Telluria mixta: one gene and its partners. Each later gene encodes a partner of the first gene's protein in a complex. Links are inferred from orthologs where the notes say so. Each region holds a gene or a part of one and is shown on either strand. Other genes may lie near its edges.

Evidence for each region. The genes of interacting proteins can lie anywhere in the genome.
Region 2: the proteins of dnaN (region 1) and P0M04_RS32410 are in contact, whole or in part, in a cryo-EM structure (PDB 8GIZ), measured with the Escherichia coli proteins. The link is inferred for Telluria mixta from one-to-one orthologs.
Region 3: the proteins of dnaN (region 1) and holA are in contact, whole or in part, in a cryo-EM structure (PDB 8GIZ), measured with the Escherichia coli proteins. The link is inferred for Telluria mixta from one-to-one orthologs.

What each region holds. Positions count from the first base shown.
Region 1 is NZ_CP119520.1:2,343,061-2,346,703, forward strand. Bases 739-3,643 are described here. They hold dnaN (DNA polymerase III subunit beta), read right to left. Parts: upstream 2,792-3,643; coding sequence 1,685-2,791; downstream 739-1,684. Other genes in these bases: gyrB (DNA topoisomerase (ATP-hydrolyzing) subunit B), read right to left, coding at 739-1,445; dnaA (chromosomal replication initiator protein DnaA), read right to left, coding at 2,882-3,643. Outside these bases: more of gyrB, read right to left, coding at 1-738. UniProt on the Escherichia coli protein: Confers DNA tethering and processivity to DNA polymerases and other proteins. Acts as a clamp, forming a ring around DNA (a reaction catalyzed by the clamp-loading complex) which diffuses in an ATP-independent manner freely and bidirectionally along dsDNA.
Region 2 is NZ_CP119520.1:7,358,891-7,362,556, reverse strand. What follows is about bases 226-3,153. They hold P0M04_RS32410 (DNA polymerase III subunit gamma/tau), read left to right. Parts: upstream 226-587; coding sequence 588-2,720; downstream 2,721-3,153. Other genes in these bases: P0M04_RS32400 (YciI family protein), read left to right, coding at 3,130-3,153; P0M04_RS32405 (YbaB/EbfC family nucleoid-associated protein), read left to right, coding at 2,793-3,119; P0M04_RS32415 (hypothetical protein), read right to left, coding at 226-493. In the rest of the region: more of P0M04_RS32415, read right to left, coding at 1-225; more of P0M04_RS32400, read left to right, coding at 3,154-3,420; recombination mediator RecR, read left to right, coding at 3,444-3,666. UniProt on the Escherichia coli protein: Part of the beta sliding clamp loading complex, which hydrolyzes ATP to load the beta clamp onto primed DNA to form the DNA replication pre-initiation complex.
Region 3 is NZ_CP119520.1:2,539,609-2,543,150, reverse strand. The notes cover bases 514-3,317. They hold holA (DNA polymerase III subunit delta), read right to left. Parts: upstream 2,522-3,317; coding sequence 1,505-2,521; downstream 514-1,504. Other genes in these bases: leuS (leucine--tRNA ligase), read right to left, coding at 3,062-3,317; P0M04_RS11310 (LPS-assembly lipoprotein LptE), read right to left, coding at 2,537-3,058; P0M04_RS11320 (glutamate-5-semialdehyde dehydrogenase), read right to left, coding at 514-1,482. In the rest of the region: more of P0M04_RS11320, read right to left, coding at 217-513; more of leuS, read right to left, coding at 3,318-3,542. UniProt on the Escherichia coli protein: Part of the beta sliding clamp loading complex, which hydrolyzes ATP to load the beta clamp onto primed DNA to form the DNA replication pre-initiation complex.

The DNA of each region.
Region 1 (3,643 bases):
CCGCGCAGCGGCAGGATGGCCTGGAACTTACGGTCGCGACCCTGCTTGGCGGAACCGCCTGCGGAGTCACCCTCGACGATGTACAGCTCGGCCAGCGCCGGGTCGCGTTCCTGGCAGTCGGCCAGCTTCGACGACAGGCCCAGGCCGTCCATCACACCCTTGCGGCGGGTGAGGTCGCGGGCCTTGCGGGCTGCTTCGCGCGCACGCGCCGCTTCCACGATCTTGCCGCAGATGATCTTGGCGTCGTTCGGCTTTTCCATCAGGAAGTCGGTGAGCGTCTTCGCCACGATCTCTTCGACCGGGCCGCGCACTTCCGACGACACGAGCTTGTCTTTCGTTTGCGACGAGAACTTCGGCTCAGGCACTTTCACCGACAGCACGCAGGTGAGACCTTCGCGCATGTCGTCGCCCGAGATTTCGACCTTGGCCTTCTTGGCGAAGTCGTTCTCGTCGATGTATTTGTTGATCACGCGCGTCATTGCCGCGCGCAGGCCGGTCAGGTGGGTGCCGCCGTCGCGCTGCGGGATGTTGTTCGTGAAGCAGAGCACTTGCTCGTTGTACGCGTCGTTCCACTGCATCGACACGTCGACCGAGACGTTGGTGCCGTTTTCCGACACGCGCTCGCCCGTCGCCTGGAACACGGTCGGGTGCAGGACGGTCTTGGCCTTGTTGATGTACTCCACGAAGCCGCGGGTGCCACCTTCGAAGGCGAAGATTTCTTCCTTGCCGGTGCGCTGGTCGCTCAGCTTGATGTTGACGCCGTTGTTCAGGAACGAGAGTTCGCGGATACGCTTGCTCAGGATCTCGTAATGGAACTCGACGTGCGAGAAGATTTCCTCGTCGGCCCAGAAATGGACTTCCGTGCCGCGCTTGTCGGTTTCGCCGATGACCTTGATCGGCGAGACTTCGAAGCCGTCGCGGATTTCGATTTCGCGGTTCAGCGGAACGCCGCGCTCGAATTCCATCTGGTGCACTTTGCCGTTCTGGCGGACGGTCACGCGCAGCAGCTTCGACAGCGCGTTCACGCACGAGACGCCGACGCCGTGCAGGCCGCCCGACACTTTATAGGCGTTCTGGTTGAATTTGCCGCCGGCGTGCAGTTCCGTCAGGGCGATCTCGGTCGCCGAGCGTTTCGGCTCGTGCTTGTCGTCCATCTTGATGCCGGTCGGGATGCCGCGGCCGTTGTCGGTGATCGAGACCGAATTGTCGGAATGGATCGTGACGTGGATTTCGGTGCAGTAGCCAGCCAGGGCCTCGTCGATCGAGTTATCGAGCACCTCGAACACCAGGTGATGCAGGCCGGTGCCGTCCGACGTGTCGCCGATGTACATGCCCGGACGCTTGCGTACCGCTTCCAGGCCTTCCAGGATCTGGATCGACGAGGCGCCGTACTCTTCCGCCTTGGCAGGGGAGGATTCCAAAACTGCTTGAGTGTTCTCGGACATGACTGCTTTCTCAAATAACGTGTGAATCAGACGGCGGGCCGGTGGCCTGCTGTCTAGATCGTCAATCAATACGGGGAGCGAACTTGGGTTCCCGCCTTCGCGGGAACGACGGAGCCGAGGTACGCGGCCTCAAGACCGTCGTTTCCGGCACTGCCGGAACCGACTCCCTGCGCAGGCAGGGACCCAATTACTGCTTGAATCCCCGCATACAGGACGAATATATGGACGTTTCGCCCTAATTAAATACGCATCGGCATGACGACATACTTGAAGTCGCCATTTTCCGGAATCGACATCAGCGCCGACGAATTCGAATCGCCCAGCGAGATATTCACCTGGTCGCACTTCAGGTTGTTCAGCACGTCCAGCAGGTACGTGACGTTGAAACCGATGTCGATCGTGTCGCCGCCGTAGTCGATTTCCAGTTCTTCCACCGCTTCCTCCTGGTCGGCGTTGGTCGAGCTGATCTTCATCGAGCCCGGGGCGATCATGCAGCGCACGCCCTTGAACTTGTCGCTCGTCATGATCGCGGCGCGCTGCAGCGAGCGCAGCAGTTCGTCGCGGCTGATCGTGAAGTCGTTCTTGTAGCCCTTCGGGATCACGCGGGTGTAATCCGGGAACTTGCCTTCGACCAGCTTCGAGACGAGCTCGATGTCGGCGAACGTCAGCTTGACCTGCGAGGCGGCGATGTCCAGGCGGACTTCGTCGTCGCTTTCTTCCAGCAGGCGCTGCAGTTCCAGGATGGTCTTGCGCGGGATGATGACTTCCTGGCGTTCGAACGTTTGTTCCGCCGTCACCTGGGAGAATGCCAGGCGGTGGCCGTCGGTGGCGACGGCGATCACGTTGTTACCGTCCAGCACCAGCAGCAGGCCGTTCAGGTAGTAGCGGATGTCTTGCTGGGCCATCGCGAAGTGCACCATGTTGAACAGGTGCTTCAGCGTTTTCTGCGGCAGCGTGACGGTCGCGTTGTAGGTGTCGGCCACGGACACGGTCGGGAATTCCTCGGCCGCCAGCGTCTGCAGTGCGAAGCGCGACTTGCCGCTCTGGACGGTCAGGCGCTTGTTCAGCAGGGTCATCGTGACGTCGCCCGATTCCGGCAGGGCGCGCAGGATGTCGAGCAGCTTGCGCGCCGCGACAGTCGTGCCGGTCTCTTCAGGGCCCGAACCGATGTTGGCCAGGGTCGTGATCTGCACCTCGGTGTCGGTCGACAGGAACGAGACGCTCTCGCCATTCTTGCGGATGAGGATATTGGCCAGAATCGGCATGGTGTGCCGACGCTCGACAATACCACTCACGATCTGCAGTGGCCGGAGAAGCGTGTCTCGGGTGGATTTGACCAGTTGCATAAATATCCTCGGTTATGGGTAAAAATGTTGTTCGTGCAATATTTTGCCAGAAATCATCGGGGGCACAGCCTTTTCCCCCGCGTTCACGCATCAGCCTTTCAGGGTCTGTTCCAGCACGTGCAATTCGTGGTTGCACTCGGCGTTCTTGGTGCGGTCCTGGGCGATCTTGCGGACTGCGTGCAGCACCGTCGTATGGTCGCGGCCGCCGAACAGTTCGCCGATTTCCGGCAGACTCTTCTGCGTCAGCTCTTTCGCCAGGTACATCGCGATCTGGCGCGGACGCGCGATGTTGGCCGGGCGGCGTTTCGAATACATGTCTGCGACCTTGATGTTGAAGAAATCGGCCACGGTCTTCTGGATGTTTTCCACGGAGATCTGGCGGTTCTGCACGGACAGCAGGTCTTTCAGTGCTTCCTTCACGACGTCGATCGTGATGTCCTTGCCGTGGAAGCGCGAGTACGCGAGGATTTTCCTCAACGCGCCTTCCAGTTCACGCACGTTCGAGCGCAGGTGTTTCGCGACGAAGAAGGCGACGTCGTCGTTCAGCATCACGCCTTCCGATTCCGCCTTCTTCATCAGGATCGCCACGCGCATTTCCAGTTCCGGCGGTTCGATCGCGACCGTCAGGCCCGAGTCGAAGCGCGAGATCAGGCGGTCGTCCATGCCGGTGATCTCTTTCGGATAGGTATCCGACGTGATGATGATCTGCTTTTTCGCTGCGATCAGTGCCTCGAACGCATAGAAGAATTCTTCCTGCGTGCGGCTCTTGCCACCGAAGAATTGAATATCGTCGATGAGCAGCATGTCCAGCGAGTGATAGTAATGCTTGAAGTCGTCGAAGCCTTTGCGCTG
Region 2 (3,666 bases), 5.0 Mb from region 1 along the record:
GCACGAACAGGCTCAGCGCGCCGGCCACCTTGCCGATCGCGGCATTGGTCTGGGGAATGGCGCCCATCACGCTTGCGTAGCGCCACTGTGTCGTCTCGGGCAGAACTGCGCCGAGGTCGAAGCCCATGCGCATCTTTTCGCCCTTGGGCAGGCTCGTCCAGATCTGCGCGTCGTGTGCCATCCACTGCGGATTCAGCGCCATGCGAGCGCGACCGCCGGCATCGAGCGGCAGCGGCGTGCGGCTGGCGCCATCGACGACGACGAGGCCCGCATCCAGCGGCGAGATCGCCTTGTTCACCGGCACCAGCTTCGCGTACAGGATGACCTTGTCGCGTTCGGCTTGGGGCAGGGCGTCGAACTTGTCGAGCTTGATGACGTCGACCAGCTTGCGGTACGGGAGCCATTCGCGTTCGGCGGCATGGCCCGGCAGCGCGAGCAGCAGGGAAGTGAACAGGGAAGTGGTAAGCAGCGGGATGCGCAACGAGTTTTTCATTTTTCCTAATTGAAAGAAAAATATCAGTGTAGGGGAATTCCCGATGAGCGTCTAATGTTGCCGCGCCTCGCCCGGTCTACGGTAAAATCTCGGTATGTCCTATCAAGTCCTCGCCCGCAAATACCGTCCCCGGAACTTCGAAACGCTGGTTGGCCAGGAGCACGTCGTCCGTGCGCTGACCCATGCCTTGCGTACCGGACGGCTGCACCACGCCTATCTGTTCACCGGCACGCGCGGGGTGGGCAAGACCACGCTGTCGCGCATCCTGGCCAAGTCGCTCAACTGCGTCGGGCCGGACGGCAACGGATCGATCACGGCCGAGCCGTGCGGCCAGTGCGAGCCGTGCCGCGCGATCGACGCCGGCCGCTTCGTCGACTACGTCGAGATGGACGCCGCGTCGAACCGCGGTGTCGACGAGATGGCCCAGCTGCTGGAGCAGGCGGTCTACGCGCCGAGCAATGCGCGCTTCAAGGTCTATATGATCGACGAGGTGCACATGCTCACGAACCACGCCTTCAACGCGATGCTGAAGACGCTGGAAGAACCGCCCGAGCACGTGAAATTCATCCTCGCGACGACGGACCCGCAAAAGATTCCCGTGACCGTGCTGTCGCGCTGCCTGCAGTTCAACCTGAAGCAGATGCCGCCTGGCCACATCGTGGGCCACCTGGAAAACATCCTCGGCCAGGAAGGCGTGACGTTCGAGCAGCCCGCCCTGCGCCTGCTCGCGCAGGGCGCGCACGGTTCGATGCGCGACGCGCTGTCGCTGACCGACCAGGCCATCGCCTATGCGGCCGGCGCCGTCACGCTCGACGCCGTGCAGGGCATGCTGGGTGCGCTCGACCAGTCCTATCTGGTCCGCCTGCTCGACGCGCTCGCGAACCAGGACGGCGCCGACCTGATGGCCGTCGCCGATGAAATGGCCAGCCGCAGCCTGTCGTACAACGGCGCGCTGCAGGACCTCGGCACCCTGCTGCACCGGATCGCGCTGGCGCAGACCGTGCCGGCCGCGCTGCCGGACGACCTGCCGGAACTGGTCGACATCCAGCGTCTCGCCACGCAATTCGATCCGCAGGAAGTGCAGCTGTATTACCAGATCGCCGTGATCGGCCGCAACGAGATCGGCCTCGCGCCGGACGAGTACGCGGGCTTCACGATGACCCTGCTGCGCATGCTGGCGTTCCGCCCGGGACAGGGCGGCGCCGAGCAGGCGGCGTCGCCCGCACCGGCCGCGCTGGCGCGCACGATGCCGCAGGCGGCACCGGCGCGTCCCGCGGCAGCGGCAGCCTCCGCTGCGCCGGCCGCCGCGGCGCGTCCGGCCGGCCCGGCTGCTTCCGCGGCACCCGCGCCCGCGCCGGCGGCAGCGCCGTCCGCACAAGGCGCCGGCCGCGCCATGACGTCGGCCCGTGCGGCCCTCGATGCCGCGCTGGAAGCGGCGCGCGCCGGTTCCCGCATGGGAGGCGTGCCACGGCGTCCGGCACCGGCTGCGGAACCGCCGGCTGCCGCCGCGCCTGCTCCGGCCGCTGCGCCTTCCGCGCCCGCCGCGCCGGCCCCGTGGGACCAGGGCGCGCCGAACGGCGCCGCCGCTGCCGCCGCACGGACGCAGCCCCAGTCCGCCGCCCAGCCGCAGCCGGCGATGATGCGCCAGCCCGCGCAGGGACAGGCCGAACAGGCAGTCGCCGACGACGAGCCGCCGGCCTGGGTCACCGAGTTTTCCGACGACAGTGCCTTGGCGATGGAAGCCCCGGCGGTGCAGGCGCCTCCGGTGCCGGCCCGTGCCGCGGCACCTTCCGCGCCGCCGTACGCCTACGTCATCACGCCCGTGCCGGCCATCGACTGGGACGGCAACTGGCCGGCGCTCGCGGCCTCGCTGCCGCTGCGCGGCGTGGCCCAGCAGCTGGCCTTCCAGACCGAGCTGATCGAGTGCGTGGCGGATGGCGCCGCCGCGACGTTCCGTCTGCGCGTCCCGGTCGACACGCTGCGCGCCAGCGGTAACAGCGAAAAGCTGTGCGCTGCCCTGCAGGAATGCTTCCCGGCCGTGCGCGTGAACGTCGAGACCGAGATCGCGCCGACCTGGTACACGGCCAGCGCCGAGGCCAAGGCGCGGCGCGAGCGCCTGCAGCGCGAAGCCGAGGCCACCGTCGATGCCGATCCGTTCGTGCAAAACATGGTGAGCACGTTCGACGCGTTCGTCGTGCCCGGTTCCATGCGGCCGATCGCGTCCTGAGCCGGCCCCGCGCCGGCGCCGGTATAAACTGTATAAACGATTTACCCATCCGACTTTTTTGGAGAACACATCATGATGAAAAACCAGCTCGCAGGCCTGATGAAGCAGGCGCAGGCCATGCAGGACAACATGAAGAAGGCGCAGGAGCAGCTGGCTCTGATCGAAGTCGAAGGGCAGTCGGGTGCCGGCCTCGTGAAGGTCGTCATGACGTGCAAGAACGACGTCAAGCGCGTGTCGATCGACCCGTCGCTGCTGGGCGACGACCGCGACATGCTGGAAGACCTGGTCGCCGCCGCGTTCAACGACGCCGTGCGCAAGGCCGAAACCACCGCCCAGGAAAAGATGAGCGGCCTGACCGCCGGCCTGCCGCTGCCGCCGGGCTTCAAGATGCCGTTCTGATGCTCATTTTATGTTCATCGTTACACTCACCTACACGGCGCCGCTCGAGCGCATCGATGCCTACCTCCCGGCGCACCGCGCCTGGCTGCAAGAGCACACTGCGCGCGGGCTGTTCCTGATGGCGGGCCGCAAGGAGCCGCGCGACGGCGGCATCCTCATCGCCCATGCGGCCGACCGCGCCGAGCTCGACGCTGCGCTGCGCGACGATCCGTTCGCGCAGGCCGGCCTGGCGACCTACGCCGTCACCGAGTTCGTTCCCACCATGACCGCCGAGGCATTGTCCGCCTGGCGCGCACAGTAAGCACTGGCGGAGGCGAGTCCATTATGTCCAAATCGCTCGACTTCCTTACCGAGGCCTTGCGCCGCCTGCCGGGCGTCGGGCCGAAGTCGGCGCAGCGCATGGCCTTCCACCTGCTGCAGCATGACCGCGAAGGTGCGGCCATGCTGTCGCGTGCGCTGTACCAGGCCGTCGATGCGGTGCATCACTGCGCCATGTGCAATACCTTCTCTGAAACCGAGGTGTGTGACCTGTGCGCCGACGAGCAGC
Region 3 (3,542 bases), 200 kb from region 1 along the record:
CCAATTCGGGGTCGTAGCACGTTTTCGCAAAAATTCGGGGTCAGAGCACTTTTTAGTGCAATGGCTCTTGAGAATCAACGGGCGCCAAGAGATCGACAAAGTCCCTCTGCCCCGCCTCGCGGATGCAGGCTGCCGCAATTAGAGGCACGTAGGAACAATTGTCCTCAAATGTGCTCTGACCCCGAATTTTCCGAAAAATGTGCTCTGACCCCGAATTTATTTGCGCACTTCGCCGTGGCCAAAGACCACGTATTTCAGCGACGTCAGGCCTTCCAGCCCAACCGGCCCGCGCGCATGCAGCTTGTCGTTCGAGATGCCGATCTCCGCACCCAGGCCATATTCGAAGCCGTCGGCGAAGCGCGTCGACGCGTTGATCATCACCGAGGCCGAATCCACCTCGCGCAGGAAGCGCATCGCGTCCGTGTAATCCTCGGTAACGATGGCGTCGGTGTGCTTCGACGAATACGTGTTGATATGCTCGATGGCCGCGTCGATGCCGTCCACGATCTTCACGGCGAGGATCGGCGCCAGGTATTCCGTGCTCCAGTCCTCTTCCGTCGCGGGCGTCAAATGCGGATAGCCCTGCAGGATCGCCAGCGCTTCCGGATCCGCGCGCAGTTCCACTTCCTTCGTCGCGTACAGCTCGGCCAGTTGCGGCAGCACGGTCGGCGCGATGGCGCGGGCGACGAGCAGCGTCTCCATCGTGTTGCACGTGCCGTAGCGGTGCGTTTTCGCGTTCATCGCGATCGGCAGCGCCTTGGCGATGTCCGCTTTCGCGTCGATGTAGACGTGGCAGATGCCGTCCAGGTGCTTGATCATCGGGACGGTGGCTTCCTTCATCAGGCGCGCGATCAGGCCCTTGCCGCCGCGCGGGACAATCACGTCCACGAATTCCGGCATCGTGATCAGGGCGCCGACGGCGGCGCGGTCCGTCGTCTCGACGACCTGCACGCCGTGCTCCGGCAGGCCGGCGCCGCGCAGGCCTTCGGCCACCAGCGCGGCCAGCGCGCGGTTGCAGTGGATGGCTTCCGAGCCGCCGCGCAGGATGGCGGCATTGCCGCTCTTGATACACAGGCCGGCCGCGTCGACGGTCACGTTCGGGCGCGCTTCGTAGATGATGCCGATCACGCCCAGCGGTACGCGCATGCGGCCCACCTGGATGCCCGTCGGGCGGAATTTCAGGTCGGTGATTTCGCCGATCGGATCGGGCAGCGCGACGATCTGGCGCAGGCCGTCGACCATCGTGGCGATCGCCTTGTCGGACAGCGCGAGGCGGTCCAGCAGCGCCGGTTCCAGGCCGGCGGCGGCCGCCGCTTCCATGTCGCGCGCGTTGGCGGCGCGCAGCTGGTCGGCGTCGCGCTCGATGGCGGCGGCGATCAGGAGCAAGGCCTGGTTGCGGGTGGCGCTGTCTGCGCGCGCCATGCCGCGCGAGGCCGCGCGCGCCTGGCGGCCGATTGTTTGCATGTACTCGGTGATGTCCATCGTGCTTCTTCCAGTGAATTCGTTATGTCGATGCGACTTTCAACGCCAGCTGCAGCATCGCATCCCACGCATCGCCCGCGAACTGCTTCGCGCGCAGGCCCTTGACCATCTTGTCGACCTGCGCCGCCTGCTGCAGCGCCGTTTCCAGGGTCGGCAGCGAAATCCTGCGCAGCGCCGGTTCCATCATGCGCTCGCGCGGGCCCCAGATGCGATATTCCTTCAGCAGGGCCCCCAGCGGGCGTCCCTGCGCCATCCCTGCCTTTAATTTTAGCAGCGTGCGGATTTCTTCGGAGACGGCCCATAAAACCAGCGGCAACGCCTCGCCCTCGCCTTTCAGCCCTTCCAGCATGCGCACGAGGCGGGCCGGGTCGCCGGCCAGCATCGCTTCCGACAATTTGAAGACGTCGTAGCGCGCCACGTTCAGCACGGCGTCATGCACCTGCTCGTATGTGAGCTTGCCCGGCTCGTACAGCAGGCCGAGCTTCTGGATTTCCTGGTGCGCCGCCAGCAGGTTGCCCTCGACGCGGTCGGCGATGAAGTCCAGGCTCTGGCGGTCCGCGCTCTGGTTCTGGCTTGATAAGCGCATGCCGATCCAGCCCGGCAGCTGCGCCCGTTCCACGTTCGGAATCTCGACGTAGACCGCCGCCTGCTGCAGCGCCGCCACCCACGACGCCTTGGCCGTCTGCCAGTCCAGCTTCGGCAGGGTGACCAGGGTGAGGTTGTCGGGATTCAGGTCTTTCGCATAGTTCTGCAGGGCCGCGCTGCCGTCCTTGCCCGGCTTGCCGCCGGGGATGCGCAGCTCGATCAGCTTCTTGTCGCCGAACAGCGACATGGCCTGGTTGGCGGCCAGCAGCTCGCCCCATTTGAAGTTGCGCTCGACCGTGAGCACGTCGCGCTCGGAATACCCTTGCGCGCGCGCGGCACGGCGGATCTTGTCCGCCGCTTCCAGCGCGAGCAGGTGCTCGTCGCTCGTGATCACGTACAGGGGCGCGAGCCCCTTGGCGAGGTGCCCGTCGAGCGCCTCAGGCCGCAACTGCATGGTGTTCCTTTTTAGTTAAGTCGCTGGTTTGATCGACGCGAGGCGGCGGATGATCTGCTGCACGAGGTCCGCCTGCATGTCGCGGTACAGCAGCGCTTCTTCCGATTCCTTGGCCAGCACCTGGGTCTCGTCGAACGCCATGTTCCGGCGCAGCGAGATCTGCGTGGGCGGCACCAGTTCCGCGCCCTTCGCGTCGCGCACGGTGAACGACATCGTGTACGTCAGCAGGTATTCGCGCACGCGGCCCAGGCTGTTCAGCGACAGGATGGACTTGTTGCGCGACTCGCCCAGCAGCACGAACTGCGCCTCGGCATCCGTCGCCTTGTCGGCGATGACCACCTGGTCGGACGCGCGCAGGTTGCGCTTGAGTTCCGTGCCCAGCGCGGACGTGTCCGGGAAGCCGAGATAGATGCTGTGGAACGGCATCGTGTAGCTGCCGTTCGAACCGCGCAGCTGGAAGCCGCAGCCTGTGGTGACACTTGCCACCAGCAGGGCCGCGACCGCGCGCACCGCCAACTTCCGGGTCAGGGCGCGCATGGCTTACACCACGATGTTGATCAGTTTGCCGGGGACGACGATGACCTTCTTCGGCGTGCCTTCGACGAACTTCTGCGCCGCTTCCGACGCCAGCGCGGCGGCTTCGATGGCGGCCTTGTCGGCTTCCTTCGGCACCTTCACCGAACCGCGCAGCTTGCCGTTCACCTGGATCATCAGCTCGACCTCGGCCTGTTCCAGCGCGGCCGGATCCACTTCCGGCCAGGCCACGTTCAGGATGTCGCCGTACTTGCCGGCGTAGCCGAGTTCCTGCCACAGCGCGTGCGTGATGTGCGGCGCGACCGGGTTCAGCATGCGCAGGAAGATCGACAGGCCTTCCGTGATCACGGCGTCGCTTGCAGCGCCTTCCGCCAGCTTCGCCGACTCCAAGGTATTGAGCATCTTCATGCAGGCCGAGACGACCGTGTTGTACTGGATGCGCTTGAAGTCGTAGTCGGCCTGCTGCAGCACCTTGTGCACTTCGCGG